Regions from separate parts of the Mesorhizobium sp. U510 genome, predicted to be linked through region 2. Evidence: predicted binding sites of a transcription regulator. Region 2 holds the regulator's gene; each other region holds the start of a gene.
The links. The regulator LexA, encoded in region 2, represses DNA repair genes until DNA is damaged. The targets are predictions, from matches to a motif close to TGTTCNNNNTGTGTTCNG.
Positions count from the first base shown of each region.

Region 1: parE (DNA topoisomerase IV subunit B) is a predicted target of LexA. The motif match lies at 5,209-5,226, and genes of this name have one in related genera.
Region 3: dnaE (DNA polymerase III subunit alpha) is a predicted target of LexA. The motif match lies at 3,969-3,986, and genes of this name have one in related genera.

Region 1 is NZ_CP180532.1:4,828,484-4,839,006, forward strand. It holds gene ACLGL5_RS25145 (TadA family conjugal transfer-associated ATPase) at 1-1,136, opposite strand, end outside; gene ACLGL5_RS25150 (CpaE/TadZ family protein) at 1,133-2,347, opposite strand; gene ACLGL5_RS25155 (hypothetical protein) at 2,383-2,652, opposite strand; gene ACLGL5_RS25160 (type II and III secretion system protein family protein) at 2,657-4,075, opposite strand; gene cpaB (Flp pilus assembly protein CpaB) at 4,133-5,059, opposite strand; gene parE (DNA topoisomerase IV subunit B) at 5,297-7,354, shown strand; gene ACLGL5_RS25175 (FUSC family protein) at 7,399-9,465, shown strand; gene ACLGL5_RS25180 (DUF2336 domain-containing protein) at 9,462-10,523, opposite strand, start outside.
Region 2 is NZ_CP180532.1:4,589,307-4,599,829, forward strand. It holds gene ACLGL5_RS24030 (AMP-binding protein) at 1-526, shown strand, start outside; gene kynA (tryptophan 2,3-dioxygenase) at 523-1,359, shown strand; gene kynU (kynureninase) at 1,364-2,611, opposite strand; gene ACLGL5_RS24045 (ABC transporter permease) at 2,631-3,554, opposite strand; gene ACLGL5_RS24050 (ABC transporter ATP-binding protein) at 3,560-4,339, opposite strand; gene ACLGL5_RS24055 (ABC transporter substrate-binding protein) at 4,399-5,385, opposite strand; gene ACLGL5_RS24060 (GntR family transcriptional regulator) at 5,538-6,311, shown strand; gene lexA (transcriptional repressor LexA) at 6,689-7,426, shown strand; gene ACLGL5_RS24070 (ComEC/Rec2 family competence protein) at 7,420-9,873, opposite strand; gene gltX (glutamate--tRNA ligase) at 9,977-10,523, shown strand, end outside.
Region 3 is NZ_CP180532.1:4,806,038-4,816,560, forward strand. It holds gene ACLGL5_RS25050 (ion channel) at 1-213, opposite strand, end outside; gene dnaE (DNA polymerase III subunit alpha) at 266-3,793, opposite strand; gene ACLGL5_RS25060 (acetyl-CoA carboxylase biotin carboxylase subunit) at 4,042-6,054, opposite strand; gene ACLGL5_RS25065 (S-(hydroxymethyl)glutathione dehydrogenase/class III alcohol dehydrogenase) at 6,255-7,382, shown strand; gene gfa (S-(hydroxymethyl)glutathione synthase) at 7,450-8,019, shown strand; gene ACLGL5_RS25075 (YaiI/YqxD family protein) at 8,083-8,550, shown strand; gene ACLGL5_RS25080 (DUF1345 domain-containing protein) at 8,581-9,258, shown strand; gene ACLGL5_RS25085 (cytochrome b/b6 domain-containing protein) at 9,356-10,237, shown strand; gene ACLGL5_RS25090 (molybdopterin-binding protein) at 10,239-10,523, shown strand, end outside.

The DNA.
Region 1 (10,523 bases), 240 kb from region 2:
GACTGCACCGTCATCGGCATGCCGGTCATGCCCAACATCTGTTCGAGGCGCGAAATGGCATCGCGCGGCGTGTTGGCGTGGATGGTCGCCATCGACCCTTCATGGCCGGTGTTCATCGCCTGCAGCATGTCGAAGGCCTCCTCGCCGCGGCACTCGCCGAGGATGACGCGGTCGGGGCGCATGCGCAGTGCGTTCTTGACGAGATCGCGCTGTTTGAGTTCGCCATGGCCCTCGATGTTGGCGGGACGCGTCTCCATGCGCGCGACATGCGGCTGCTGCAGCTGAAGTTCGGCCGCGTCCTCGATGGTGATCAGCCGCTCGTCTTCGGGAATGAAGGCCGACAGTGCGTTGAGCATCGTCGTCTTGCCGGTGCCGGTGCCGCCCGAAATGATCGTCGTCTTGCGGGCGTGCACGGCCGCCGCCAGCACTTCGGCCATGTTCTGCGTGATGGCGCCGAATTCGACCAGCTTGTGCAGGCCGAGCTTGTTCTTGGAGAATTTGCGGATCGACACCAGCGGCCCGTCGACGCCGACCGGGCGGATGGCCGCGTTGAAGCGCGAGCCGTCCAGCATGCGGGCATCGACCATTGGCTGCGATTCGTCGACCCTGCGGCCAACCGCGGCGACGATTTTGTTAATGATTCTAAGCAGATGCGCCTCGTCCTTGAACGGGATATGAACCTGCTGCAGCTTGCCCTTCTTTTCGATGAAGCAGTTCTGGTGGCCGTTGATCAGGATGTCGTTGATGTCGGGATCCTTGAGCAACGGCTCGAGCGGACCAAGGCCGACCATCTCGTCGACAATATCGTCGACCAGCGCTTCAAGTTCGGCGGTGTTGATCGCCATCCGCTCCTGGCGGGTTTTTTCCGAGACGAAATCATGCACCTGCCGGCGCATCTCCTCCTTGGGCAAACGCTCCAGCGCCACCAGGTTGATTTCCTCGAGCAGCATGCGGTGAATGCGCACGCGCGCATCGAGCACCTTGTTGGCGTTCTTTGCCGGCGCGACATCCGGCTTTGCCGGCAAAGCCTTCCGGCTGGTCGGGATGACGACCGCATGATGCGCGACCGGCGTTGTATCAGCCGGGCGCTGCGGACGCGCATCGCGGTTCTGCAGGGTGGAAAAACGGCTGGTCATCCGGCCTTCCTCTTCAAGAAGCCCTTGCCGAGACCGAACAGCGACTTCGATTTGGCTCCGGTCGCGACCGCCTCCTCCGGCAGGATGATCTTCTTCAGATCGTTGACGACATTGGCATTGGGATCGATCTCGTGCAGCGGCACGCCGCGGTCGACCGCCTCGCGCACCAGCCGGTAATTGTTGGCAATACCGCCGACGAAATGCTCGCCAAGGATCTCCTGGACATCCGCCTGCTTGATTCCGTTGTCGAACATCTTCTGCTCGAAACGGTTGACGATGACGTTCGGCTTCACTTCCTTGCCGGCGGTCTCGTAGACCGCCTGGATCAGCCTTTGCGTGTGGCGCAGGCACGGCACCGTCATTTCGGCGACGATATAGAGCTTGTTGGAGCCCAGCAGCACGGTCTCCGTCCAGGGAAACCAGGTGCGCGGCATGTCGATGACGACATTGTCGAAATAGGCCGAGACGAGGTCCAGCATGCGAACCACGACATCGGTCTTGAACGAGCGCATCTCCGACGGATGCGTCGGTGCCGCCAGCACGCAAAGCCCGCTGGCATGCTTGGACAGCATCACGTCGAGCAATTGCCGGTCGAGGCGTTCGGGCTGGTTTTCGATCTCGGTGATGTCGAAACGCGGCTCGAGGTCGAGATATTCGGCACAGGCGCCCTGCTGGAAATTGAGGTCGACCACACAGGTCGAGGCGCCGCGCGTCACCGAGTGATGCAGTTGGAATGCGGTCTGCAGCGCCAGCGTCGTGGTGCCGACGCCGCCGGCGGCCGGCATGAAGGTGTAGATCTGCGATTCGGTGTTTTCCTCGCGCCCCGGCCCTTGCAGGGCCCGCACCACCGAGCGCACCAGATCGGCCGTGGTGATCGGCTTGACCAGGAAGTCTGCGACTTTGAGCTGCACCAGGATGCGCACCGCGGCGGCGTTGAATTCCTGGGTGACGACAACCACCGGCGCCTTGCCCTCCAGACGGCGCATGACGCGCTGCAGCGACTCGACTTCCTCCAGTCTCGCCGCGTCCATGTCGACGATGATGGCGCCGAAGTCCGCCTCCTGGATCTCGCCGCGCAGTTCGGTGACATTCTTTTCCACCGTCGAGAGCTGGATGATCTCGGAGGCGGCGAATGCGGTCCGCGTGTCCTGCACGAAGGTCCTGTCCGTAGATACGAGCAGGATCTTCTTGGTCTTGATGCCGTTTGCCATTTTTGTCAGCCTGTTAGCGCGATCGCCCTTTGGGGTCAGTTGCCCGTGGTCGTCTGCGATGCCTTCGAAGCGGCGGCCTGATCCGGCGTGACCGGCCCGGCATCGCCACGCTTGGCAGGCACGAGAAGCCTTGTGTTCTGGACGCCGTATTTCCAGGGATCGACCATCTGCATGACGGTGTTGGCGGCCTGGGCGTCGCCGGAGCCCGGCGTCACCCCTTCTGTGCGTATGTAATCGTCGCTGGTGCAGCCGCCGGCCAAACCGGCAAGAAGCAAGGCGACACTTGATGTCAGGACCAGACGCATGGTTTCAGTCCTTCGGCAGGTCGAGGAAGTGCCCGACCGTGGTGGCGGGAGCGGTCCGTGCGGCGCTGCCATCGGCCAGCGCCAGCGCCCGGCCGGTGTCCGATGCCTTCACTTCCTCGGTGTTGTTGAGGAAATAGTCGACATTGCTGGCCGGCCGCGTGCCATCGGTCGGCTCGAGCATTTTCTTCGACGGATCGACCGGCTTGACCAGGTAGGGCGTGACGATGATGACCAGATCGGTCTCGCGCCGCTGATAGGATTTCGACGAGAACAGCGCCCCGAGCACCGGCATCTTGCCGAGGCCGGGAATGCGCGACGTGGTGATGTCGTTTTGCGACTGCAGCAGTCCCGCGATCATGAAGCTCTGGCCGTTCTTGAGATCGACCGAGGTCTTGGCGCGGCGCACGATGAATCCCGGCACGGAGATAGTGCCGATGTTGTAGGAGGACGACGCATCGATCGAAGAGACTTCCGGCGCGATGTCGAGGCTCACCAGCCCGTCCTTGAGCACGGTCGGCGTGAAGTCCAGGCTGACGCCGTATTTCTTATAGCTGACGGAGATCTTGCCGTTGTCCTCCGAGACCGGGATCGGGAATTCGCCGCCGGCGAGGAAGCTCGCCGTCTCGCCCGAGCGGGCGATGAGGTTCGGTTCCGCCAGACGGCGGGCGAGGCCGCGCTCTTCCAGCGCCTTGATGGCGATGTCGATCGACACGCCGTTCGACAGCAGCCGGCCGATGATTTCACCGGTTCCCGCTGCCGGCACCGTGCCGGGGTCGAGCGAAACATCGCGCCCGCCGAAACCGTAGGCAAAATTGGCACTGTATTTGGCGCCCAGATCCTGCCCCGCCTGGCGATTGATCTCGACGAAGCGGACATTGAGCTGAACCTGCTGCGACGACGAGATGTTGACCGAATTGATCACCTCCTCATTGCCAGAAAAGCGGCTGGCGATCTTGCTTGCCTTGTCGGCGGCGACCGCGTCGTCGGCCTCGCCCGACAGCACGACACGGCCATTGGCCGACCCGACCTTGATCTTGGCGTCCGGCACGCTGGCGCGGATGGTGCTGGCCAGTTGATCCGTGTCGAGCGTCACCTCGATGTCGACGGTGCCGACGAGCTGCTTTTTCTCGTCGAACAGCGCAACGCCGGTGGTGCCGAGATTGTTGCCGAGCACATAGAAGGATTTGTCGGTCAATGGATTGACGTTGGCGATCTCAGGATCGCCGATGACGATCTGGTAGAAGGCGGCACTCGTCACGATCGTCTTGGGCTTGCCCTTGGCGACCTTGATCGACGCATTCTTGGCCGCCGAGACATAGACGATGTCATTGTCCGCCTTGGCCACGCCGGGCAAGGCGAGCATTCCGCCCGCAACCAGCGCAGCAGCCATCGCCAGAGCGCGCGCAAAGCGCGATCGATCCATCATTCGATATAGGGTACGCATCACAATTGCCCTGTCCCGTCCGGTCCCCACCGGCCTTTACTTCTGGTCCGGCGCAGGAACCTGATATTCCTCGGCCTTCGTGCCGCGCGTCACGATGACCGTCTTGAATTTCGGCTTCTCCGGCTCCTTGGTTATCGCATCGAAAAGCGAGCCGGCCGCGGCCTGAGCCTTGGCCGCCACCGATCCGCCAAAAGACGAGATGGTGGTGACGCCGTTCTTGCCGTCGCCGCCTTCGGAGGCTGAGCGCAGCGACAGCGACAGCGTGCCGACGGTGCGGGCAAGCGCCACTTTCTGCGCGCCTTCGGTCGTCACTTCAATGGTCACGGAATTCGTGATCTGCGGCGTCGTCTGGCGCTCGTCGGCACCCTGGCCGACACTCAGCACCTTGGCGTCGGCAACGACGATCTCGGAGGTGACGGTTGAACCGGCAGCACCTTGCGCGTTCTTGGCGACCTCCTGGATTTCGCCGGCATCGCGCGTCAGCACGACATCCACGCGGTCGCCCGGCGTGACGAAGCCGCCGACGCCGGCGATCTCGTCAGTGCGGATGGTCACCGCTCGCATTCCGGGCGTAAGCATGTTGGAGAGCGTAGCGCGGCCGTTCGGCCCCGACAGCTTGTTCAGCAGCACCGGTTCGTTGACCTCGATCGGCGACAACACGATGCGATTGCCCTCGCCGAGCAATCCGTCGATGGTGGCAAAGGCACCTTGCGGCAGGGAATCTTGTGGCCAGGGGATTTCGATCAGCTTGGCGCGGTCAAGTTCCTGGCCGTAGCGCAGCGGCGCGTTCGCCACCACGATGGTCTTGAACTCGATCCTGGGCGGGGCGGGAGCGGCGATCGACGCCGTCTTCTCCTCGGCATCGGCTTTGGCCTGGCTCTTGACCCAGAAATCCGCGGCAAAGATCGAGATCGCGCCGAAAACGGCGGCGATACCGATCATCGTTATGGCCTTGCCCCTCACGCCGAAAACCCCTGATGCCGTCGTTTCTTGTTATGTTGGGCTCACGCTAGGCCGCTTTGTTAAAGAATCAGGAATGTAGAACGGTGGTATTGGACCTATTTCCGCCCGCTTGGTTATCGAATGGTTTTAGGATAAGACGGGTCAAATCCCCGAACGTAACAGGAACCTCCGTCGCTTGGCGCTGAAAAGCGTGGCAGTATCGGCGAGTGATTCGCAGCACCGGACCCTATGGCAGGCATGGACGACAACAACGATCTCTTCGGCAATATGGACAAGCAGCCGCAGCCGGTTCGCTCACCGGCGCGCCCGGCCGACCCGCTTGTGCAGGCAGCAGCCAAGCGCCCAGCCGCGACCAAGGATGGCAGCGAGGGCTATAGCGCCGCCGACATTGAGGTGCTCGAAGGCTTGGAGCCGGTGCGCCGCCGGCCAGGCATGTATATTGGCGGCACCGACGACAAGGCGATGCACCATCTGTTCGCCGAGGTCATCGACAATTCGATGGACGAGGCGGTTGCCGGCCATGCCACCTTCATCGATGTCGAGCTTTCGGCCGACGGGTTTCTGACCGTTACCGACAATGGCCGCGGCATCCCGGTCGATCCGCATCCGAAATTCAAGAAGCCGGCGCTCGAAGTCATCATGACGACGCTGCATTCGGGCGGCAAATTCGACTCCAAGGTCTATGAAACCTCCGGCGGCCTGCACGGCGTCGGCGTTTCCGTGGTCAACGCACTGTCGGACCATCTCGAGGTCGAGGTCGCGCGTGGCCGCCAGCTTTATCGCCAGCGCTTTTCGCGCGGCATTCCGGTAAGCGGCCTGGAGCAGCTTGGCGAGGTCCACAACCGGCGCGGAACGAAAATCCGCTTCCATCCCGACGAGCAGATCTTCGGCAAGGGCGCGGCCTTCGAACCGGCGCGGCTCTACCGCATGACGCGCTCGAAGGCCTATCTGTTCGGCGGCGTCGAAATCCGCTGGACCTGTGATCCCTCGCTGATCAAGGAAAAGGACCAGACCCCGGCCAAGGCGGAGTTCCATTTTCCCGGCGGCCTGAAGGACTATCTCAAGGCATCGCTCGGCGACGACTTTCAGGTGACGCGGGAAATCTTCGCGGGAAAAAGCGAAAAGCAAGGCGGCCATGGCTCGCTCGAATGGGCGGTGACCTGGTTTGGCGGCGACGGCTTCATCAATTCCTACTGCAACACCATTCCGACCGGCGAAGGCGGCACGCATGAGGCCGGCTTCCGCAACGTGCTGACGCGCGGCTTGCGCGCCTATGCCGATCTGGTCGGCAACAAGCGCGCCTCGATCGTCACCTCCGAAGACGTCATGATCTCGGCGGCCGGCATGCTGTCCGTGTTCATCCGCGAGCCTGAATTCGTTGGCCAGACCAAGGACAGGCTGGCGACGATCGAGGCAATTCGAATTGTCGAGACCGCGATCCGCGATCCGTTCGACCATTGGCTGGCCGACAATCCGCAGGAAGCCTCGAAGCTGCTGGAATGGGTGATCGCGCGCGCCGACGAGCGGGTGCGCCGGCGTCAGGAAAAGGAAGTGTCGCGCAAGAGCGCGGTGCGCAAATTGCGCCTGCCGGGCAAGCTCGCCGACTGCACGCAGAATGCGGCGGCCGGTGCCGAACTGTTCATCGTCGAAGGTGACTCCGCCGGCGGCTCGGCCAAGCAGGCGCGCGACCGCGCCAGTCAGGCCGTACTGCCATTGCGCGGAAAAATCCTCAACGTCGCCAGTGCCGGCAATGACAAGCTGGCCGCCAACCAGCAGATATCGGACCTGATCCAGGCGCTCGGTTGCGGCACGCGCTCAAAATACCGCGATGAGGATTTGCGCTACGACCGCGTGATCATCATGACCGACGCCGACGTCGACGGCGCCCATATCGCCTCGCTGCTGATCACCTTCTTCTACCAGGAAATGCCGGCGCTAGTGCGTGGCGGCCATCTCTACCTGGCGGTGCCGCCGCTTTATTCGATCCGGCAAGGCGGCAAGGTTGCGTATGCCCGCGACGACGCGCACAAGGACGAGCTCCTGCGCACCGAATTCACCGGGCGCGGCAAGGTCGAGCTTGGCCGCTTCAAGGGCCTGGGCGAGATGATGGCCTCTCAGCTCAAGGAGACCACAATGGATCCGAGGAAGCGCACGCTTCTGCGGGTCGATGTGATCGACGCCGAGGCAGCGACCAAGGACGCGGTCGACGCGCTGATGGGCACCAAGCCGGAAGCCCGCTTCCGCTTCATCCAGGAACGTGCCGAATTCGCCGAGACGGAAGTGCTGGATATCTAGCCGCTGGCCAGTTTAGCTTGCGCTTCCGATATGGAGACCGGCATGTGACCTGGGCGCGGCTGAAAGCGTATTTCGAGACGAGCCTGGCCGGTTTGACGCAGCCGACGCGCTCGGACTGGATTTTCGCCCTGCGCACCGTTTCGGCCGGCCTGATCGCGCTGCTCGCCGCCTATGCCCTCAAGCTCGACCACCCGCAATGGGCGATGATGACGGTGTTTATCGTTGCCCAGCCGGTCGCGGGCATGGTGCTGGCCAAGGGCTTCTACCGGTTGCTCGGCACGCTGGCCGGCGGGCTGGCGGCGATCGGCATCACCACTGTCTTCGGCACCAACCCATGGGTTCTGGTGACCGTGCTCGCCGTCTGGATCGGCATCTGCACCTTCGTTTCATCATTGCTGCGCAATCCCGAAGCCTATGGTGCGGCACTTGCCGGTTACACGGCGATGATCATCGGCCTGCCTGCCTTCGGACAGCCGCATCTGATCGTCGATCTTGCTGTCGCGCGTTGCGCGGAAATCGTGCTTGGCATCGTCTGCGCCGGCGTGACCAGCCGGCTGATCCTGCCGAAACTGGCCAGCGATGCCATCATCTCGCGGCTGAAGCGCTGCATTCTCGACCTTGCCACCTATGCCGCGGGCGCCTTCTCGGGCGGTGACACAGCGACACTTTCCGCACTGCATCGCAAACTCGTCGCGGACACCCAGACACTCGGCGAAATGCGCGCCTATGCCAGGCTGGAAGCGCCGAGCTTCGCGCCGCGTGCCCACCCGGTGCGGCGCACCATCGGACAATTGCTCTCGGCCCTGTCGGCGGCACGCGCGCTGCATTCGCACGCCGCCCCGAAAAACGCCGCCCTCATCCCGGTGCGTTCGCAATTGCAGGCCCTTGTCGGCGATTTGGCGGCAAAGCCCGGCGCACTGGACGATACCGCACCCTGGGTTAAACAGCTCGACGCGATCTCGGCCAAGGCCCGGCAACTGCCCGATGCCTCGGTCGACCAGGGTGACGACAGGGTCGGCACCATCACCCGCCTCACCATCGCCGCCGATTTCGCCGAGGCGCTCAAGCAGGTGCTGCGCGGGCTCGATGCCTTGCGTTCACCGGTCACCCGCACGGGCCGCGCCAGCAGGCAGCCTGCCCTGGTGGTGCACCGCGACTACCCTGGCGCATCGCGCAATGCCGTGCGTGCGGCCCTTGCCACCTTGCTGGTCGCGGCCTTCTGGCTGACGACGAAATGGTCCGAGGCGGCGGGCACGGTCATTCTCGTCGCCGTCGTATCCAGCCTTTTCGCCGCTCGCCCCGATCCGGTGCAGGTGTCCTGGGGCTTCTTCAAGGGCACGCTGCTAGCTTTGCCCTTTGCCTTCCTCGTCGGCCAGATCGCATTGCCTGCTTTGCCCGGCTTCGGCTGGTTCGTCCTGTTTGTCGTGCCGATCCTGGTGCCGACCGCGCTGGGCATGGCCAATCCGCGCTATGTCGGCGTCGCCACGGCCTTCGCCATCAACTTCCTCGCTTTCCTCAGCCCGCATCAAGCGATGACCTACGATCCTGGCCCGTTCTTTGCTGGCTCGGCATCGGTGCTGGTCGGCATTCTGCTGGCGATCGGCGTCTTCATTGCCGTGCTGCCCGCCGATCCGTGGCTCGCGGCAAACCGGATCGTGCGGGCCATGCGCGAGGATTTGGCACGGCTTTGCCTGCACGAGCGCGTGCCGAGGCGTTCGGCCTTCGAAAGCCTCGCCTATGACCGCATCAACCAGCTGATGCCGTTGGTGCAGAACTCCGGCAGGAAGGGCGAGGCGGTGCTGGGCGGGAGCGTCGCCGCCGCGACGGTCGGCCTGGAGATCCTCAGGCTGCGCGGCGCGAGCCAAAACCATGCCATCCCATCGGAAACCACGGTTTCGATCGCCAATTTCCTGAGAGGGCTGGCGCGCGAACTGCTGTTCCGCTCCCCCGGCGATCCGCAGACAGCGACCGTCGCTGTCGCCCGGCAGTATGCGGCTGGTATCGCCCAGCGAAACGCCACCGGCGACATGCTGCAGATCGCGGCATCCCTGCGCATCATTGCCGCCGCGATGGAGGACTTTCCGGACTTTTTCGCGAAAGACCGAGGCTAGGCCGCTGCAATCGCCAGCGCGTGACCCCGCGCGTTCTCGCGCAGCGCGTCGAGATGGATCGACTTGACCAAGGCCGCGAGATCGCCTTCCGCGGATTGCCCGCCCAACTCCTTGAGCATCAGCCAGCTGACTTCCTGCACGCCGGCAACACGCTTGCCATTGGCAACCTCGCGCCAGATCTTCAGCGCACGCAAGATGATGGCATGCGTGGCGGCAGCCAGGCCGGCGCTGCGGAACAATGCCTGCAAGGCCACGTCGTGGCCGCCTGCCAGCAGCGCCCTCACCCGTGGCTCGGATTGCTGGCCGAGTGCCACCAGCGTGGAGCCGAAGAAATCGACCTTGCCATGCGCGATGGTGCGGATGAGGAAGCTCGCGGTGAGATCGCCGCGCAGCCTGAGATGTTCGATCAGCGCGGCGTGTTCTTCCTGGCGCGTGCCCTCAATCAGCGTCACAGAGGCCTTGACGCAGGCGTCTCGCAGGACACGATCGGCCCGCGCGGCGCCCATCAGTGCCATGACCAGCGGCGATGTCTTCAATGTCTCGCCGAGCTTGATCAGAAGCATGTGCCGGCAGTCGGCCGGCAGCCTGATGTCCGATATCAGCGCCTCGCGCACCTGCGGCAGGTGCCCATGGCGTTCGGCCATGCGGCGGAAGCTCAGCGAAGCAATGCTGGCGCCGCTATTGGCGAGCAGGACGGCGCAGGCTTCCGCCTCACCGATCTCGGCGATGGCCGCCGACAGCGCCATCGAGACGACAGGACGGTCGGCGATCAGCTTCTGCGTTGCCTTCTGGCTCGCAGCCACGCGGTTGATCAGATCGGCATCGGTGAGCAGCGGCGAACGCGCCAGCACCACACCGGCGACTTCCGGCTGGTCAGACGCCAGCGCACTGATGATCTGCAGCGGCGCGTGGTGGCTCATCGAGAGCGCTTCGGCCATCGCCAGCCGCACTTTCGACGATGCATCGTCGAGCAGCAGCGTCAGCGCTGCCTCGGCGGCGCATCGGTCCTCGAACGGCAATTCGGAATTGACATAGGCGCGGGCCAGCGCATTGGCCGC
Region 2 (10,523 bases):
GGTGGGCGGCTATGAAGCGCGTATCGTCGACGACGCGATGCAAGAGGTGCCACGCGGCGAGACCGGACGGCTGGCGGTGCGCGGACCAACCGGCTGCCGCTACATGGCCGACGACAGGCAGAAGGAGTATGTGCGCGACGGCTGGAACCTCACCGGCGACACCTTTTCCCAGGACGAGGACGGTTTCTTCCACTTCGCCGCGCGTTCCGACGATATGATCGTCAGCGCCGGCTACAATATCGCCGGACCAGAGGTCGAAGCGGCACTGCTGTCGCATCCCGATGTCGCCGAATGCGCGGTCATAGGCGCCGATGACGGCGAACGCGGTCAGATCGTCGAGGCGCATGTCGTGCTGGTGCAAGGCGTGGCGCCCGATGCGTTGACCGTCAAGCGCCTGCAGGACCACGTCAAGGCAACGATAGCGCCCTACAAATATCCGCGCTCGGTCAAATTCATCGCCGCCCTGCCCAAGACCCAGACCGGCAAGATCCAGCGCTTCCGGCTGCGTACGGAGAAAACCAATTGAGCGAGCCCTACGATCCGGCCTCCGAAGGCGCGCAGATGTCGTTCAAGGAGCGCATGTCCTACAGCGACTATCTGCATCTGGAAAAAGTGCTCGACGCACAGACGCCGCTGTCGTCGGCGCATGACGAGATGCTGTTCATCATCCAGCACCAGACCTCGGAGCTCTGGATGAAACTTGCTTTGCACGAGATTGGCGCCGCCATACGCTCCATTCGCGCCGACCGCCTCGAGCCGAGCTTCAAGATGCTGTCGCGCGTCGCCCGGATTTTCGAGCAGTTGAACAACGCCTGGGACGTGCTGCGCACGATGACTCCAAGCGAATACACCGAGTTCCGCGACGCGCTCGGCCAATCCTCTGGCTTCCAGTCCTGGCAATACCGCGCCATCGAGTTCATGGCTGGCAACCGCAACCTAGCAATGCTCGGACCTCACAAGCACCGGCCGGACCTCACCGGCAAGCTGGAGGCCATCCTGGCCGAGCCATCGCTTTACGACGAAGCGCTGCTGCTTCTGGCGCGCAACGGGTTCGACATCGGCGCCGATGCCAAGCGCACCGACTGGCGTGAGACCCGCACCGAGAACGAAGAGGTGATGGTCGCCTGGCAGACCGTCTACCGCGATCCGCAGCGCTACTGGATGTTCTATGAGCTGGCCGAGAAGCTGGTCGATTTCGAGGACTATTTCCGCCGCTGGCGCTTCAACCATGTCACCACGGTCGAGCGCATCATCGGCCTGAAGCGCGGCACCGGCGGCACCTCAGGTGCGTCCTATCTCAAGAAGATGCTCGAGGTCGTGCTGTTTCCGGAACTGTGGACGGTCCGCACGCGGCTCTGAGGTCTCAAGTCACCGCCGTCTTGACCGCGAAACGCGCTTCCTGCCAGGCGCCGGTGCGCAGGATGTCCTCGAGCACCTCGACCGCCTGCCAGACGTCCTTGTAGCCGACATAGAGCGGCGTGAAGCCGAAGCGGATGGTCGACGGCGCGCGGAAATCGCCGATCACACCGCGCTCGATCAAGGCCCGCATCACCTGGTAGCCATGCGGGTGGAGGAACGACACCTGGCTGCCGCGCGCATTGCCGTCGCGCGGACCTTCGAGTTCGAGGCCGTAGGCGCCGCATCTGGCTTCGACGAGCTGGATGAACAGGTCGGTGAGCGCGATGCTCTTCTTGCGCACCGCCGCCATGTCGACATCGTCCCAGATATCGAGCGCCCCTTTCAGCGCCCGCATCGACAGCACCGGCTGCGTGCCGCACAGGAACCGGCGGATGCCGCTGCCGGCCGCATAACTTTGTTCAAAAGCGAAGGGCCGTGCATGGCCCCACCAACCGCTCAGCGGCTGATGGACGTCGTCGTGGTGGCGCTTCGCTGCATAGATGAACGCCGGCGCACCCGGACCGCCATTGAGATATTTGTAGGTGCAGCCAATGGCGAAATCGGCGTTCGCAGCATCGAGTTCGACCGGCAACGCGCCGGCCGTATGGCAGAGATCCCAGACGATCAGCGCACCGACCTGATGGGCCTTGCACGTCAGCGCGGCCATGTCGCGCAATTGTCCGGTTTTGTAATTGACGTGGTTGACCAGGATGACCCCGACGCGCTCATCGATCAGCTCCTCGATGGTGGGCGCGTCGACGCCTTCGAGCCGCAGCACCGTGCCCGGCCGCGTCGAGGCCACGCCTTCGGCCATGTAGAGATCGGTCGGGAAACTGTCGCCCTCAGCGACGATGACCGAGCGGTTCGGCCGAATGCCAAGGGCTGCATGCAGCACCTTGTAGATGTTGATCGAGGTCGTGTCGCAGACCACCGTCTGGCCGGCCTCGGCGCCGATCAGACGTCCGAGTTGGTCGCCGAGCGCGACCGGCATGTCGAACCAGCCCGCGGTGTTCCAGGCGCGGATGAGATCCTGCGCCCATTCCTGCGTCGCCGCCTTTTGCAGCTCGTTGAAGACGGCGGGCGCCGCGGCACCCAGCGAGTTGCCGTCGAGGTAGATCACACCTTCCGGCAAAATGAAGCGGTCGCGCATGGCACGCAGCGGATCCGCCGCATCCATGGCTTCGACTGCGGCGAGATCGATCGTTGCACGCATGATGTGTGACATTCCCTGGTTATTCACGGATCGCTTCGCGCGCGGGCGCTGGTCCCCGGCTGCGCTTGAGGCTCGGCAGAGCAAGCATGGCGAGCACGAACAGGCCCGTGGCAAGCTTCAGGTCGGGAGGCGGCATGCCGGCGGCAAGGCAGAACGACACCAGCTGGTAGTAGATGATCGCGCCGGCAAAGGGCGCCAGCAGCTGGCGCGAGACCGTCTGCTTGCCAACGACCGCCTCGCCGATCATCAGCGCGGCAAGGCCGTTGATGAGGATGCCCAGCCCCATATTGACGTCGGCAAATCCCTGCGACTGCACCATCAACGCGCCGCTCGAGGCCGAAAACGCGCTTGCCAGCCCGACACCGCCTATGGTCGCCGCCCAGACATTGATGCCCTGCGCCTCGGCCATGTCGGGATTGGCGCCGACGGCGCGCACGGCGGTCCCCTTCTCGGTTCTGAAGAACATGTAGAGCGCCGCAAAGGCGATGAGCGCGAGAAGGCCGGCGACGACGATCTTGCTGGCCGGAAAACCCGGCCGCGCGAACGGCACCCAATCGAACACGGTGGGCGAGCCGAAAACCGAAAGGTTAGACTTGCCCATGATGCGCAGGTTGATGCTGTAGAGCATCGTCATCATCAGGATGCCCGCCAGCAGCGTGTGGATGCGGAAGCGCAGATGGATGAAGGCGGTGCAGCAACCCGCCGCGAAGCCCGCCACAAATGCGACGACGATGCAGGTCAGCGGCGATACCCCGGCAGCCAGCAGCACGCCGCAGACGCAGCCGCCCAGCGGAAAGGCGCCTTCGCTAGTGAGATCGGGAAAGTTCAGCATGCGGAACGGGATCATGATGCCGAGCACGACAAAGGCCAGGATCAGGCTCTGCGCCAGGGTCACCGGCATGATCGCGACAAAGCTCGTCAGAACGTCCGGAATAAAGCCCATGGTGATCAGCTCGCCAGCAACATGCGGTCGGTCTTGATGGAAAAATGGCCGATCAGATCGATAACCGTGACCCTCGCCTTCTCCTCGCCGGAGACCTCCAGCAGGACCCGGCCCGCGTCGAGCATGATCACCCGGCTGCCATAGTCGACGGCGTGCTGCATGTTGTGGGTCACCATCAGCGTGGTCAGCTTCAGCGCGTTGACGGCACGCACCGTCGCCTGCATGACGATCTCGGCCGTGCGCGGGTCGAGTGCCGCGGTATGCTCGTCGAGCAGCAGCAGGTCCGGCGATCCGCCGACTGCCATGATCAGCGACAGCGACTGCCGCTGCCCGCCCGAGAGCAGGTCGACACGGGTGTCGAGACGATTTTCGAGGCCGAGGCCCAATATCGACAGGCGCTCCTTGTAGGACGCGAGCCGCGTGGCGTTCAGCCCTTGCCGCAGCGTGCGTTTTTGGCTGCGCAGATCGGCCAGCAGCATGTTCTCCGCCACGGTCATGCTGGCGGCGGTGCCTCGCATCGGATCCTGGAAGACGCGCGCCAATCGTGTGGCGCGCTTGTGCACCGGCATGGCTGTCACGTCGGCGCCGTTGATCAGGATCTTGCCGGAATCCAGGACGAGGGCTCCGGAAATAGCGTTGAGCATGCTGCTCTTGCCGGCCCCGTTGGAGCCGATGACGATGCCGAACTCGCCGGTGGCCAATGACAGGCTGAGGCCGTCGAGCGCGACCTTCTCGTCGGCCTGCCCCTTGTAGAATACTTTGCGCGCGGATCGGATATCGAGCATCGTTCCTCCCTGGCCGGAAGGGCGACGGCGCCAACGCCATCGCCCCTTGCAGCCCGATATCAGTCGACGATGCAGCCGCAATCGGCCATCGAAGCCGGTATCTCGATGCCGAACGCGGCCATCGCCTTGCGGGAAATCGTTGCCATGTGATCCTTGTAGGCCGGGCGCGACGGCGCGATCGTCTTGGGATCCTTGCCCTTGAGGATTTCGGCGGCGATGTTGCCGGCGTTCATGCCGACCTGCGTGTAATTGACCGCGAAGCTCGCCGGCACGGTGCCGTTGCGGACCGCGCTGTCATCAGAGTTGACGACCGGGATACCGGCCTGGCGTGCGGCCGCGGAGACAGCGGCGATTGCCGGCTGGATCAGGTTCGAGGCCGGACCGTAGATCACGTCAGCCTTGCCGGCGAGCGAAGCGATGCGTTGCTGGATGTCATTGACGTTGTCGATGCCGACTTCCACGACCTCGAAACCGGCCGCCGGCGCCGCCGCCTTGATCTTTTCTATCAGGGCAACGTCATTGGCCTCGCCTGGATTGTAAGGCACCCCGAAGCGCTTGGCGTTCGGCAGCAGCTTCTTGGTGAAGGCCATCACCGCGGCGACATCCTGCAGATCGCTGGCGCCGGTCATGCCTTCGTCTCCGGCGTCCCACGACGGCACCAGCTTGGCCGCCACCGGATCGGTGACAGCGGCAAAGACGATCGGAATGCCGGAACCGGCGAGCGCCTTCTTGGCGATCTGCGATACCGGCGTGGTGATGGTGTAGATCAGCTTGGGCTGCTCCGCCTGCAGCTTGGCAATCATCTGCGGCACCAGCGATGCATCGAAGTTGGTATGGCTTTCGGTGTAGACGACGTCCTTGCCCTCGACAAAACCGTTGTCCGTCAATGCCTTCTTGAAGCCGGCTATGGCGGCATTGAGCTGCGGATGCTCGCCGAAATTAGCGATGCCGATGCGTATCTGATCGGCCGCGGCGCTGCCTGCGCTGACCATTAATGCGCCTGCCAGGGCCAATCCCGACAGCCAAGCGGACTTCGACTTCAACATCATTTCCTCCCAGATTTGATCAGCGCCGCCCACAGGACGGCAACTGCGGCGATCATGGTCAGTCGCCCGCCGTGTGTCAAACATTATATATAATTCTTGCCATACCTCCGCTTCATATATAATTTTCGCAAGCCGATGACGGACGGATGGCGATGCAGGATCAGAACAATTCCACGAAGACCGAGGCGGCCTATCAGCTGCTGCGGCGCGATATCCTGACCACCCGCCTCATGCCGGGCGCGCCGCTCAAGCTGAGCGCGCTGCGCGGCACATACGGCGTCGGCTGGACGCCGCTGCGTGAAGCCTTGTCCCGACTTGAAGCCGAGCGCCTGGTCACCGCCATCAGCAATCGCGGCTTTGCCGTCGCTCCCGTGTCGCGCGCCGAGCTCGAGGACTTGGCGCGCGCAAGGATGGTTGTCGAAATGCCGCTGTTCCTGGAATCGATCGCGAACGGCGGCAGGGAATGGGAGGACGCGGTCGTCACCGCTCATTACCGGCTCTCCCGGTGCAAGACCGCGGTCGAAGACCCTTCCGATGCGGCCGTCGACAAATGGGACGAGAGCCACGAGGCCTTCCATGCGGCTCTGCTGAGCGCGGCGACGTCGAACTGGCTATTGCGCTTCCGCTCGACGATCGCCGATCAACTGCGTCGGCATCATCGGTTTCTCGGCCTGGCGCCGACATTGCGGGCGGCGGCCGGCCTCAAGGACGGCTATGGCGAGGCTATGGACGCCCTGCGCGAGGCGATCGCCATCGAGCATCACACCGCAATCATGGAAGCGGCGCTCGATCGCAATGTCGAGCGGGCAAAGGCGCTGATGACCGCGCATATCGGCTACACGCTGCATGTCTATGTCCACAGCGAAGACAACGGCGCCAACACCTACACCGCGCGCGCCGGCAGCCTGAAAGCGGTTTCCGGATGACGTTGCCGCGGCGTCCATATCCACGCGGCCATGGCCGGCCTGAACCCGCGACCGTTGGCATTTTGATTTCGTTTCGTTCCGCCGGAAATGGATCGATACACCGTACAAATCCGCTCTGTGGACGCCTCTCAAATGCCTGATGCCAAACCGCATCCAGGGGTAGGCCACAGGCCATTAACCAAAATGATTTCAATGAACCTGCGGGGAGCGGAAGCGGTCTAGCGCGGCCCGCTGCCGGGGCCAAATAATTTCGGACGCGTTAACAAATTCATTAAACTTTAAACAGTTGCGGAACACAACTGGAACAGATAGTGTTTGTTCTGGGTTTGTTTTTCGATTCTGATTCACACCCGTCGTTCAATGCCTTGGGGGCCGCCATGCTGACACGCAAGCAACATGAACTGCTGATGTTCATTCATGAACGGCTCAAGGAAAGCGGCATTCCGCCTTCCTTCGACGAAATGAAGGAAGCGCTCGATCTTGCCTCCAAGTCAGGCATTCATCGCCTGATCACGGCACTGGAGGAACGCGGCTTCATTCGCCGGCTGCCCAACCGGGCGCGGGCGCTGGAAGTGCTGCGGCTGCCGGATTCGATCGCACCCGGCCTCAACGCGGCAAAGAAATTCTCGCCAAGCGTCATCCAGGGCAGCCTCGGCCAGGGTGGTCTTGGCCGCCAGATCAAGCCGGCGGCATCGCGCTTGCCCGCGGCCGGCAATAATGACGATGCGGTTTCCGCCGTGTCGATCCCGGTGATGGGTCGCATCGCCGCTGGTGTGCCGATCGATGCCATCCAGCATCAGACACATTCGATCTCGGTACCGCCGGACATGATCATGGGTGGCGAGCATTATGCACTTGAGGTCAAGGGCGACTCGATGATCGACGCCGGCATCTTCGACGGCGACACGGTCATCATCCGCAACGCCGACACGGCGAGCCCGGGCGAGATCGTCGTGGCGTTGGTCGACGAGGAGGAAGCAACCCTGAAACGGTTCCGCCGCAAGGGCGCCTCGATCGCCCTTGAAGCCGCCAACCCGGCCTACGAGACGCGCATTTTCGGGCCAGACAGGGTCAAGGTGCAAGGCAAGCTTGTCGGGTTGATCCGGCGCTACTGAGCAGGAACGGCAGGCTTTTCGGGTTTTTGATAGGGCGGCAGCCCCCTCGCCTCGCGCGAAAATTTTCGCTGCTCGTGCCAGGGCCGATATGGCCCGTCCACCGCGAAGCTGATGATTGGCGGACCTGTCGCCGATTGGCGGTCGAAGAAGACGGCGGCACTGCCCTTGCGGGCAAGTTGCCGTTTGGTGACGACAACAACCAGCGGATTGTGGCAGGAATCATAGCCGGTTGCGTCATTGACGACGATCAAATCGGCGAAGCCGCAAGCCTTCCAGGTGTCCTTGCGGTCTTCGACATGCGCGATGATCGCCCCTGACGGGTGCCGGGCAAGACAGACGCCATCCGTGCAATAAAACGGCGCTCCCGGCGGCAGATTGGCGGCATCGGCAATGTCGAATTGCCAGTCCGCCTTGTCGAACATCTCCGGCACGACGATGGTTTCGGACACCAGCGCGCGTTTCCAATTGTCGACGGTGAACTCGTTCGGGCGAGCCCGGCTGACCGCGAGTTCTCCACCGCCGATCGGCAGCGCCACCAAACGCGCATCTTCGGAAATCAGCACATCCGGGGCGCGCGTATCCGATACTGTCAGCAGGCCGGCAAGCGCGAATGGCACTGCCGCGAGCCGCAGCCAGGTCGTCGCCATCGTCGCGATGATCAGGGCGATGGTCACCAGCAGCACGGATTGCTGCGAAATCAGCCCGACCGCATCGACCGGGGAGCGCTCCGATATCCACGCCGATATGGCGATCATTGCGGTCAGGCCCTTGCCCATCACGTAAAGGAAGGGACCGTCGGCACCAAAGGGCATCGCAAGCGAACTGAGAACAGCGAAAGGCATGACAATCAGTGACACGATCGGCATGACGGCCAGATTGGCGAACAGGCTGAGCGGCGACACACGCTGGAAATGCCAGATGGCAAACAGCGCCGTGGCGCAGCCGGCGATGATGGATGTCATCGCCAACCCACCCGTCGCCAGCAGGAATTTTCGCGTGAGAAAACCCGGCAGGGATCGCTTTGGCGGTGGCGGTCTTGCCTTTCCCGCATGGTGATCCGCCCAGCCGGCATAAGCCCCGACCAGCGCCGCGGTCGCGGCGAACGACATCTGGAAGCTTGGGCCGACTACCTCATGCGGCGACACCACAATGACGGCGATCGCCGAGATCGCAAGATTGCGCATGGTCAGCGCCGCGCGATCGAACAGCACGGCAATCAGCATCACCGCCAGCATGATGAAGCTGCGTTCGGCCGCGACGACGACGCCGGAAATGACGAGATAGGCGGCGATCGAGAAAAGGGCCGCGGCGGCCGCATATTTCTTCACCGGCCGACGCGCGGAAAAGTCCGGAAACAGCGCGAAGGCGCCGCGCAGCAGCCCCATGATGGTACCGGCGACGAGCGCCATATGCAGTCCGGAAATGGAGATGATGTGATAGATGCCGGTGCGTCGCATCGCCTCGTTGATTTCATCGGGAATGCCGGCCCGCACGCCGACGATCAGCGCCGCCGCGATCTCACCCTCGGCACCGCCAACCGTGGCCCTGATGTGGTCGGCAATGGCTTCACGGGCATTTTCTATCCCCGAGAAAAGGCGGGCCGTGAGCGGCACCTCGTCGTCCGTGGCTGAGACAAGCTTTGGGTTGCCGAGAAAGAATCCGCTGCCGCCAATGCCGGCAAAATAGCTGTCGAAGGAGAAATCGTAACTGTCCGGCCGCACCGGACCGGTCGGCGGCAACAGTTTAGCATAGCCGGTGACCAGGGAGCCGGCAGTCATTTCCGCCGGGATATCTCGCGCCGAAAGCCTGACCCTTTCCGGCGCATAGCGCAGTTTCGGCCGGGCGGTCGACGTCACGTCGATGGTCAGCCGGATGCGGCCGGTCTCCATCCGGTCGAGCGAAACGACACGGCCGGTGACTTGCGCCGAGATTTCCGAACCCAGCATCTGGGTGCCCGCCCGCCATGTCTCGACCTTGGCGACAAGCAGGCCAAGCGCGCACAACAATGCCGCCGTGAAGCCCAGATGGGTTTTGGGCCAGGAGCGCGAAACAAATGCACAGACCGCCATCAGCACGACGACCGCGACAGGCTTTGCAAAATCAGGCTCCGTCGCGAGCGAATAATAGCCGATCGCTCCAGCGGCCAGACAAACCGGCACCAGCAGGAAGGCGATGCCCCGGTCAAGCTCGAGCTCCGCTGCCGTCGCCGCACTATGGCGTAGGCGAGGCCAGGAAACCCGGGCGAGTCGCCGCCGGACACGCACAATCCGGCCTGAAGCAGGCGGCGGAAGTGTCGCCGGCATATCCGCCTGCGGCGGCTGGCTGCCGGGTGCAGGCATAAGGGGCGATGGCAGTGGGTTCGCAAGGGGAGATGCAAACAACGACCGTTCGCTGACGCCAACACCAGCGTCCTCGCCCTGATCCGAGCCCCAGCCTCGTCCAGCCATCGGGTCCTGCCCCTTGCACCCCTGACGCCCTATGCTACATGAACGCGCGACGCGCGAAAGTCCGCGCGGCCGCACCCCGCTTCAGATGGTTTCCGAGAGTTTCATGTCCGACAAGGTCGTCACCCGTTTTGCCCCCTCGCCCACCGGCTATCTGCACATCGGCGGCGCGCGCACGGCTCTGTTCAACTGGCTCTATGCCAAACACACCGGCGGCACGATGCTGCTGCGCATCGAGGACACCGATCGCGAGCGTTCGACCGCCGCCGCGACGGCTGCCATCCTCGACGGCCTCTCCTGGCTCGGCTTGACCTGGGACGGCGACGCGGTCTCGCAGTTCGAGCGCGCGCCACGCCACCGCGAGGTCGCGGAGGAACTCGTGCGTCTGGGCAAGGCCTATTACAGCTACGAGACGCCGGCCGAGTTGGAGGCGATGCGCGAGGCAGCACGGGCCAAGGGCCTGCCGCCGCGCTACAACGGCCAGTGGCGCGACCGCGCCCCCTCTGAGGCGCCTGCGGGCGTCAAGGGCGCCATCCGCATCAAGGCGCCGACCGAAGGCGAGACGATCGTCCATGACCGCGTCCAGGGCGAGGTGCGCTTCCCCAACAAGGATCTCGACGACTTCATCATCCTGCGTTCGGACGGCAACCCAA
Region 3 (10,523 bases), 220 kb from region 2:
CGCCACCGCATAATCCAGCCACAGGAACGAGGCCGAATGCTGGATGACGGGTGTCGCGATGAAGAAAGCGATGATGGCGAGATCGATGACGATTGCCGCAACCTGAAAGCGGAAGGCGGCCGGCGTGCGCCCATGATAGAGCCTGCGCAGCATGTCGCGCAGCCGCGCCATCGCGGAACGATCCTGTGATGCTCGCCTGTCAGCGGCCTTCATGCCGATCGCGATGACATGGGCGGCATGCGCCGATGCCTGCCAAGCGCGGCGATCACACCAGTTCCACTTCGACCACGCCGGGCACGGCGCGCATCGCCGAGGCGATCTGCGGCGAGACGCGGTAGCCGCCCTGCAAAGCGATCTCGACCTCGCCCTGGGCCTCTTCCTTGATTACGATGATGCTCACCTGGCTTTCACCGCGCTGGGTGAGCTGGGACTGGATTATCGAGGCGGGTCCATCGTTCCTGACGAATATGCGCAGCGCCTTCTGGATACGGCTTGCCTCCTCCTCCAGCGATTGCACGGAGTTGATGCGCAAATTGACGCCCTCGGGCCGGTCCTCGGCCGCGACGGTGATCACGACGGAGCGGCCGGCTTCCAGCAAGTCACGGTACTGCGCCAACGCTTCGGAAAACAGCACGGCCTCGTACTGGCCGGAAGTATCGGAAAAGGCCACAACGCCCATCTTGTTGCCGGTGCGCGTCTTGCGCTCCTGTTTGCTGGTCACCGTGCCTGCCAGGCGGCCGGCAGAAGCGCCGCGCTTGACGGCGGCCGAGAACTCCGCCCAGTTCTGCACCCGCATCTTCTGCAAGGCCGCCTTGTATTCGTCGAGCGGATGGGCCGAGAGATAGAAACCGACGACCTGGAATTCGCGGTGCAGCCGGTCGGCGGCGAGCCATGGGTCCGTCGCCGGCAGGTTCAACGCCTGCGACTGAGCGCCGAGTGAGGCGCCGAAAATATCGGCCTGGCCGGAAACGGCGTTCTGCTGGGCAAGTGACGCCAATCCCATCATCCGTTCGACGCCAGCCATCATCTGGGCGCGGTCATGGCCGAAGCAGTCGAGCGCGCCGGCCATGATCAGGCTTTCGAAGACGCGCTTGCCGACGATCTTGGGATCGACCCGCTCGCAGAAATCCGCGAGATTCTTGAACGGTTTTTCGCCCCGCACGGCAACGATGTGCTCGACCGCCGCGTCGCCGACGCCCTTGAGTGCGGCCATCGAATAATAGATGCGGTTCTCGCCGACCTCGAAAGGCCGAAAACTCGTCATCACCGACGGCGCCAGAACCTCGATGCCGAGGCGCAGCGCGTCCTGGCGGAAGTCGGCGAGCTTGTCGGTATTGCCCATATCGAGCGTCATCGACGCGGCCAGGAACTCGACCGGATAATGCGCCTTGAGATAGGCGGTCTGGTACGAGACCACGGCGTAGGCGGCTGCGTGCGACTTGTTGAAACCGTAGTCGGCGAACTTGGCCAGCAGGTCGAAAATAAAGTCGGCTTGCGGCTTGCTGACACCGCGCTCGACCGCACCCGAGACAAAGCGCTCGCGCTGCTTGTCCATCTCGGCGCGGATCTTCTTGCCCATGGCGCGGCGCAGAAGGTCGGCCTCGCCGAGCGAATAGCCGGACAGCTCCTGCGCAATCTGCATCACCTGTTCCTGGTAGACGATGACGCCTTGCGTCTCCTTCACCAGATGGTCGATCTTGGGATGGATCGAGGCCATCTCCTCCTCGCCATGCTTTCTGGCATTGTAGGTCGGGATGTTCTCCATCGGGCCTGGCCGGTAGAGGGCGACGAGCGCGATGATGTCCTCGATGCAGTCGGGCCGCATGCCGATCAGCGCCTTGCGCATGCCGGCACTTTCCACCTGGAACACGCCGACCACCTCGCCGCGCGACAGCATGGCGTAGGTCTCGGGGTCGTCGAGCGGGATCGTCGCCAGGTCGATGTCGATACCGCGCCGGCGGATCAGCTTGACCGCCGTCTCCAGCACGGTCAGCGTCTTCAGGCCGAGGAAGTCGAACTTCACCAGCCCGGCCTGCTCGACATATTTCATGTTGAACTGGGTGACCGGCATGTCCGAGCGCGGATCGCGGTACATCGGCACCAGTTCCGACAAAGGCCGGTCGCCGATGACGATGCCGGCGGCGTGCGTAGAAGCGTGGCGGTAAAGACCTTCCAGCTTCTGAGCCATGTCGAGCAGCGTCTGGACGATCGGCTCCTTCTCGGCCTCTTCGGCAAAGCGGGGCTCATTGGCAATGGCGTCCGCCAGCTTGACCGGATTGGCAGGGTTCTGCGGCACCATTTTGGACAGCTTGTCGACCTGGCCATAGGGCATCTGCAGCACGCGGCCGACATCGCGCAGCACGGCGCGGGCCTGCAGTGTACCGAAGGTGATGATCTGGCCGACCTGGTCGCGGCCGTATTTCTGCTGGACGTAGCGGATCACCTCTTCGCGGCGATCCTGGCAGAAGTCGATGTCGAAGTCGGGCATCGACACGCGGTCGGGATTGAGGAAGCGCTCGAACAGCAGCGAGAAGCGCAGCGGATCGATGTCGGTGATGGTCGTCGAATAGGCGACCAGCGACCCGGCGCCCGAACCACGGCCCGGTCCAACCGGAATGCCTTGCGCCTTGGCCCATTTGATGAAGTCGGCAACGATCAGGAAGTAGCCGGGGAATTTCATCTTCTCGATGATGCCGAGCTCGAATTCCAGCCGTTCGCGATACTGCTCGACCGTGTAGCCCGGAGTCGGTCCGTGCAGGGCGAGCCGTGCGTCGAGCCCCTCACGCGCCTGGCGGGCGAGCTCCGCGGCCTCGGCCTTTTCGGCCGCATCCTTGTCGGAGGCATCGCCGCCAGTGAAGCGTGGCAGGATCGGGCTGCGGGTTTTCGGATAATAGGAACAGCGCTGGGCGATCTCGACCGTGTTGTCGATCGCTTCCGGCAGGTCGGCGAACAGCTTTGCCATGTCGGCCTGGCTGCGCAGGAAATTGTCCGGCGACAACCGGCGGCGGGTATCGACAGCGACGACGGAGCCCTCGGCGATGGCGATCAGCGCGTCATGCGCCTCATAATCGTCGCGTGAAGAGAAAAACGCCTCGTTGGTGGCGACAAGCGGAAGTTCGTGCGCATAGGCGAGATCGATCGTCTGATGTTCGATGACCCGGTCATAGCCCGCGACCCGGTCCAATTCGACATAGAGCCGGTCGCCGAACATCGCCTTGAGCGTCAAAAGCCGAACCTCGGCCAGATCGCGGCGATCCTCCTTCAAGGCGTTGCCGATCGGGCCGCGTGGCCCGCCGCTGAGGCAGATCAGCCCATCGGCCTTTCCCTCCAGCATCTCGGTCGTCAGATGCACCGCCTCGCCGGGCGGTGTTTCCAGATAGACGCGGCTGACCAGCCTGACCAGGTTGGAATAACCGGCTTCGGTCGCGGCGAGCAGAACGACCGGCCGCATTTCCGGGCCTTGCCGCCGGCGATCCCGCTGGCCGTCGCTGTTTTCGCCGGAAAAGGCGAGCGCGATCTGGCAGCCGATGATCGGTTGGATGCCCTCCTTCACCGCCTTCTGCGCGAATTCGAGCGCGCCGAACAGATTGTTGGTGTCGGTGACGGCGATCGCCGGCGCCTCGTCCTTCACGGCATGGCCGACGATCTTGCCGAGTTGGAGCGCGCCCTCGAGCAGCGAATAGGCCGAATGCACGCGCAGATGCACGAACGGCCGCGCCGGCACCTCCGGCCGCGCCGCCGCTATCGCGGCTTCGCGCTTCAGGGGGTCGCGTGGGAGTTTGTCATCCGCCATGATTTCTCGCGCTGTCGAAGGCCTTGAGTCGATGGAGATGTATTGTCCGGGACAGGGCGATACCAGTCCAGCACAAACGACCGCCAATCACAGGCTTGCCGAATGCACGGCGCCTCACCTCAGAGATTGTTTCGACGTTCGCTCCGGCGAGTCATATGATGGTGGTTTCGAGAACCGGAGCGCAAGTAGAACGGGAAGCGCAGAAAACGCCTTCAGATGGCGGCCGAAGTAGAATTTCCAAACAATCTCTAGGCGAATTCCATGATCACCGCGTCCACAGCCAGGCTGTCGCCGGGCTTGGCGTTGAGTTTCGATACGATGAGGTCGCGTTCGGCGCGCAGCACGTTTTCCATCTTCATCGCCTCGACCACGGCCAAGGTCTCGCCGGCCTTGACCTCCTGGCCCTCGGTGACAGCGATCGACACGACGAGGCCGGGCATCGGGCAAAGCAGCAGTTTCGACGTGTCCGGCGCCACCTTCTCCGGCATCAGCCGTTCCAGCTCGGCGATGCGCGGCAGCATGGCGCGCGCGGTCACCGACATGCCTTTCCAGGCGATGCGAAGACCGTTGGCGACAGGCCGGATCTGGGCGACAACGGAGCGCTTGCCGACCGTGCCGCGCCAGATCAGGTCGCCCGGCCGCCAGTCGGATGAAACGGTCAGCGCCTTGCCGCCGCCGATCGACAGGTCGATCTCCATCGGAATGGATATCATGCCTTCGAGGATGGACGCCTGGAGGTAGTCGTCGCCGAGCTTCACCACCCAATCGCGCTTGAGCGCACCCGAATGCGGCGCCAACCGCCCGCCCAGCCGGTCGAGCCGGTCGCGGCGCAGCAATTCCACCGCGGTCACGATCGAGGTGAGAACTGCTTTTTCTCCGCTGTTCGGCACGACGGGCGCAAAACCGTCGGGATATTCCTCGGCTATGAAGCCGGTCGATATCGCCCCTTCCCGCCAGCGCGGATGCTGCATCAGCGCCGCCAGGAACGGAATGTTGTGCTCGATACCGTCGACCACAAAACTGTCGAGCGCTTCCGACATGGCATCGATCGCTTCGATGCGCGTCGGCGCCCAGGTGCACAATTTGGCGAGCATCGGGTCATAGAACATCGAAATCTCGGAGCCTTCGGTGACGCCGGTGTCGTTGCGGATGATCACATCGCCGAATTGCCCTTCCTCCGGCGGCCGGTAGCGCGTCAGCCGGCCGATCGACGGCAGGAAATTGCGATGCGGGTCCTCGGCATAGAGCCGGCTTTCCACCGCCCAGCCATTCAGCTTGATGTCGCTTTGCTTCAAGGCGAGCTTCTCACCGGCGGCGACGCGGATCATCTGCTCGACCAGATCTATGCCGGTGACGAGTTCGGTCACCGGATGCTCGACCTGCAATCGTGTATTCATTTCAAGGAAATAGAAGTTCTTGTCCTTGTCGACGATGAACTCGACCGTGCCGGCGCTCTGGTAGTCGACCGCCCTGGCCAGCGCCACCGACTGCTCGCCCATGGCCTTGCGCGTCTTGGCATCGAGGAAGGGCGACGGCGCCTCTTCCGCCACCTTCTGGTTGCGGCGCTGGATCGAGCATTCACGCTCGCCGAGATAGAGCGCATTGCCATGCGCATCGGCCAGCACCTGGATCTCGATATGGCGCGGATCGACGACGAATTTCTCAATGAACACGCGGTCGTCGCCGAACGAGCTCTTGGCTTCCGAGCGCGCCCGGTCGAAACCGTCGCGCACTTCCGACTGGTTCCAGGCAATGCGCATGCCCTTGCCGCCGCCGCCGGCGGAGGCCTTGATCATCACGGGATAGCCGATCTCGCCGGCGATCTGTTCGGCGTGGTCGGCATTCTCGATGACGCCAAGCCAGCCGGGCACGGTCGAAACCTTGGCGGCGTTGGCGAATTTCTTCGATTCGATCTTGTCGCCCATGGCCTTGATCGCCTTGGGCTTCGGGCCGATGAAGACGATGCCTTCCTTCTCCAGCGTTTCGCAGAAGGCGGCGCGCTCGGACAGGAAGCCATAGCCGGGATGCACGGCCTGAGCCCCGGTTTCCTTGCAGGCGGCGATGATCTTTTCAGGGACAAGATAACTTTGCGCGGCGGGCGAAGGCCCGATATGCACCGCCTCGTCGGCCATCTCGACATGCACGGCATCGCGATCGGCATCGGAATAGACGGCGACCGTGGCAATCCCCATCTTGCGCGCCGTCTTGATGACGCGACAGGCGATCTCGCCACGGTTGGCGATCAGGATTTTCGTGAACATGCTGAGGTCATTCCCCTCCGGTCGGTCGTTCCTTTTATGACCTGTGCTTGCAGGGTCAAGCCGACCATGCAAATCACTGCCTTTCAATCGATTTGCGATTCCAATTCATCGCTGTGGCGCAGTCTCGGCGCCAGCTTCTAGTTGATCGTGTCGAAAAAACCTGAAACCTTGGAAAAAAATTCGCATTTGGAGGACGCCCTATGAAAACCCGCGCCGCTGTCGCTGTCGCCGCCGGAAAGCCGCTGGAGATCATGGAGGTCGACCTCGACGGTCCGCGCGAAGGCGAGGTGCTGGTCGAGATCAAGGCGACCGGCATTTGCCACACCGACGAGTTCACGCTGTCGGGCGCCGATCCCGAAGGCCTGTTCCCAGCCATTCTCGGCCATGAGGGCGCTGGCGTGGTGGTCGATGTCGGCAAGGGCGTCACCTCGGTCAAGAAGGGCGACCACGTCATTCCGCTCTACACGCCGGAATGCCGGCAGTGCCCGTCCTGCCTGTCGAGAAAGACCAATCTGTGCACGGCGATCCGCGCCACGCAGGGCCAGGGCTTGATGCCCGACGGCTCGTCGCGCTTCTCGATCGGCAAGGACAAGATCTTCCACTATATGGGCTGCTCGACCTTCTCCAACTTCACCGTGCTGCCCGAGATCGCGGTGGCCAAGGTCAATCCGGACGCTCCCTTCGACAAGATCTGCTACATCGGCTGCGGTGTCACCACCGGCATCGGCGCCGTCATCAACACCGCCAAGGTCGAGCAAGGCGCGACCGCCGTGGTCTTCGGCCTCGGCGGTATCGGCCTGAACGTCATTCAGGGCCTGAAGCTTGCCGGCGCCGACATGATCATCGGCGTCGATTTGAACAACGACAAGAAGGCATGGGGCGAGCGGTTCGGCATGACGCATTTCGTCAATCCGAAGGAGATCGACGGCGACATCGTGCCTTACCTCGTCAACATGACCAAGCGCGGCGCCGACCAGATCGGCGGCGCCGACTACACGTTCGACTGCACCGGCAACACCAAGGTGATGCGCCAGGCGCTGGAAGCCTCGCACCGCGGCTGGGGCAAGTCGGTCATCATCGGCGTCGCCGGCGCCGGCCAGGAAATCTCGACGCGGCCGTTCCAGCTGGTCACCGGCCGCACCTGGATGGGCACCGCCTTCGGCGGCGCGCGCGGCCGCACCGACGTGCCGCGCATCGTCGACTGGTACATGGACGGCAAGATCCAGATCGATCCGATGATTACCCATTTGCTGAAACTGGACGAGATCAACAAGGGGTTCGACCTCATGCACGAGGGCAAGTCGATCCGAAGCGTCGTCGTTTACTGAAGCAAGCCACACGCCGCCGACCGACCGGCCAGCGACCTCTGTGGTTCACAACTGGGAGGAGAAAAGAATGGCGGAGAAACTGCATCCGAAAATCGACAATGGCCTGCCAAAGGAGAGCGCGAGCTTTGCCGGCGGCACGCTGGTCTGCGCCTGCACCAGCAAGCCGGTCAAGGTGAAGGTCAAGGGGCAGATCGCCCACAACCATGCCTGCGGCTGCACCAAATGCTGGAAGCCGGAAGGCGCGGTATTCTCGGTGGTTGCCGTGGCCGGCACGGGCGACGTCACCGTCAGCGAGAACGGCGACAAGCTGAAAGTGGTCGATTCCGCGGCGCTGATCCAGCGCCATGCCTGCACCGGCTGCGGTGTCCATATGCACGGCCCGGTCGAGCGCGACCATCCCTTCAAGGGCCTGACCTTCATCCATCCCGAGCGCTTCGTCGAGGATGGCTGGTCGCCGCCGGGGTTTGCAGCCTTCGTCTCGTCAATCATCGAATCCGGCGTCGATCCAAAACGGATGGACGGTATTCGCGCGCAGCTAAGGACAATCGGGCTCGAACCCTATGACTGTCTCAACCCTGGCCTGATGGACTATATGGCCACCTGGACCGCGAAGAAGTCCGGCGCCTTGCCGGCCTGAACACTGTAAGATTTCAGGCAGGGGCCGGACACGTTTCCGGCCCCTGTCCGTTTCGGAGGGATTATGCCCGCACCCGCCATCTACGTCGATGCCGACGCCTGCCCGGTCAAGGCCGAGGTGGAAAAGGTCGCCGAGCGCCTCGGCGTCGTCGTCACCTACGTCTCCAATGGCGGCTTGCGGCCATCGCGCGATCCAATGATCCGCAATGTCGTGGTCTCCAAGGGCGCCGACGCCGCCGACGACTGGATCGTCGAGAATGCCAAATCCAACGACATCGTGATCACGGCGGACATTCCGCTTGCCGCCCGCACGGTGGCGCTCGGGGCGCATGTGCTTGGGCCAACCGGGCGGCCGTTCACGCCCGAAACCATCGGCATGGCGGTGGCCATGCGCGACCTCAAGCAGCATTTGCGCGAGACCGGTGAGAGCAAGGGCTACAATGCCTCCTTTGCGCCGCAGGACCGTTCGCGGTTTCTTGGTGAACTCGACCGCATCTTGCGGCGCGCGCTGAAATCCGCCACACCCGGCTAGAAACCGAGCGCGATCCAGGGTGGAGACGTCATGGCCATCGAAGCCCCGATCCAGAAACCTATGCAGCGCCATATGCTGTTCGCAATGTCGGCGTGTTTCGGCGCGTTTGCGCTGCTCGTGGCGTTGCTGCTGCACGCCCCGCTCGCCTATTCGATCGGCGCCAATGCCTTTTTCGCCGCCTACGTCATTCTCGTCGTCAGCCAGATGCCCAAATTCAGCGGCAAATATCTGAGCAAGAATGCGCGCGCCACCGACCAGCCGGTGCTGGTCATCTTCGCCGTGACGCTCGTCGTCGTTGTCGTCGCCGTTGTCTCGTTGTTCCTGCTTATCAACCAGAAGAACAGAGGCAATTCCGTCGAACTCGGTTTCGCGCTGCTGTCGATCCCGCTTGGCTGGTTCACCATCCATGCCATGGCCGCACTTCACTATGCGCATGTCTACTGGATGGACGGCGATGCGGTGGACGCTGAAACCAAGAAGAAAATCCCGGTCGGCGGATTGCTGTTCCCAGGCGACAAGCGCCCGGAAGGTTGGGATTTCCTCTATTTCTCGGCAGTCATCGGCATGACGGCGCAAACCGCCGACACCAACATCTCGACCACGCATATGCGCTGTGTCGTCCTCGTCCACTCGATCCTGTCGTTTTTCTTCAACACGGTCATCGTCGCCGCGGCCGTCAATCTCGCCGTCAGCCTGGGTGGCCCGTAATAAATCCGTGATCGGGTGAAACATCGGTTTGGATCGCGACGTATCAGGAGGACAATGAACGCGCAGGTCACGCCGCGAGGCCGGGAGACGAGACAAAATGGAATCCGTTGCCAGAAGCCAATCCGCCACCGGACCGGACGCTCCCGTGTCGAGCGACAGCACGCTGATCTACCGGCAGTCGCGGTGGACGCGGCTGACACACTGGATCTGGGCCATTTCGCTGTTCTTCATGCTGCTTTCCGGCCTGCAGATCTTCAACGCCCGGCCGCAGCTCTATATCGGCAAGCAATCCGGCTTCGGCTACAACAACACCATTTTCGAAATCGGCGCCGAAAACACGAGCGCCGGGCCGCGCGGCTTCACCGAGATCTTCGGGCACCGCTTCGACACGACGGGCGTGCTCGGCTGGTCGGGTCCGCCAGGCAACGAGACGGCGCGTGGCTTCCCGTCCTGGGCGACCATCCCGTCCTATTATGACCTCGGCACCGCCCGCGTCGTGCATTTCTTCTTCGCCTGGATCCTGACGACGACCTTGATCGTCTGGCTGGTCGCCAGCCTGGTCAACGGCCATATCAGGCGCGATCTCGCCCCGCGCCTCGACGACCTCAAGCGGCTGCCGCGGGACATAGTCGACCACGCGAAGCTGAAATTCCATCACACACGTGAATACAACACACTGCAGAAGATGGCCTATGGCGGTGTGCTGTTCGTGCTGTTGCCGCTGATGATCATCACCGGCCTTGCCATGTCGCCCAGCATGAATTCGGTGCTGCCTTTCCTCAACGAAGTGCTCGGCGGCCGGCAGACGGCGCGCACCATTCATTTCACCGTCATGCTGCTGCTGGTCGGCTTCTTCATCATCCACATTCTGATGATCCTGGCCGCCGGCCCGATCAACGAATTGCGCTCGATCATCACCGGCTGGTACCGCACCGACCCTCCCGCGCATGACGACAAGACGACCGAGAGGAGTGCCTGACATGGCGAAGTTTGAGATCAGCCCCAATTTTCAGATCAGTCGAAGGAAATTCCTGACTGCCGCCAGCCTTGGCGCCTCGGGTATCATGCTGTCGGGCTGCGACGCTTTCGACAGCCAGTTGAGCATCGGCAGCGGCCTGCGCAGTTTCCTCGAAAACGCCAATGGGCTGACATATCGCGCGCAACGCCTGCTTGCCGGCCGTGACGCGCTGGCACCGGAATTCACCGAGGCCGATATCCGCCAGCCGCAGCGGCCGAACGGCGTTACCGCCCCTGACGACGACACC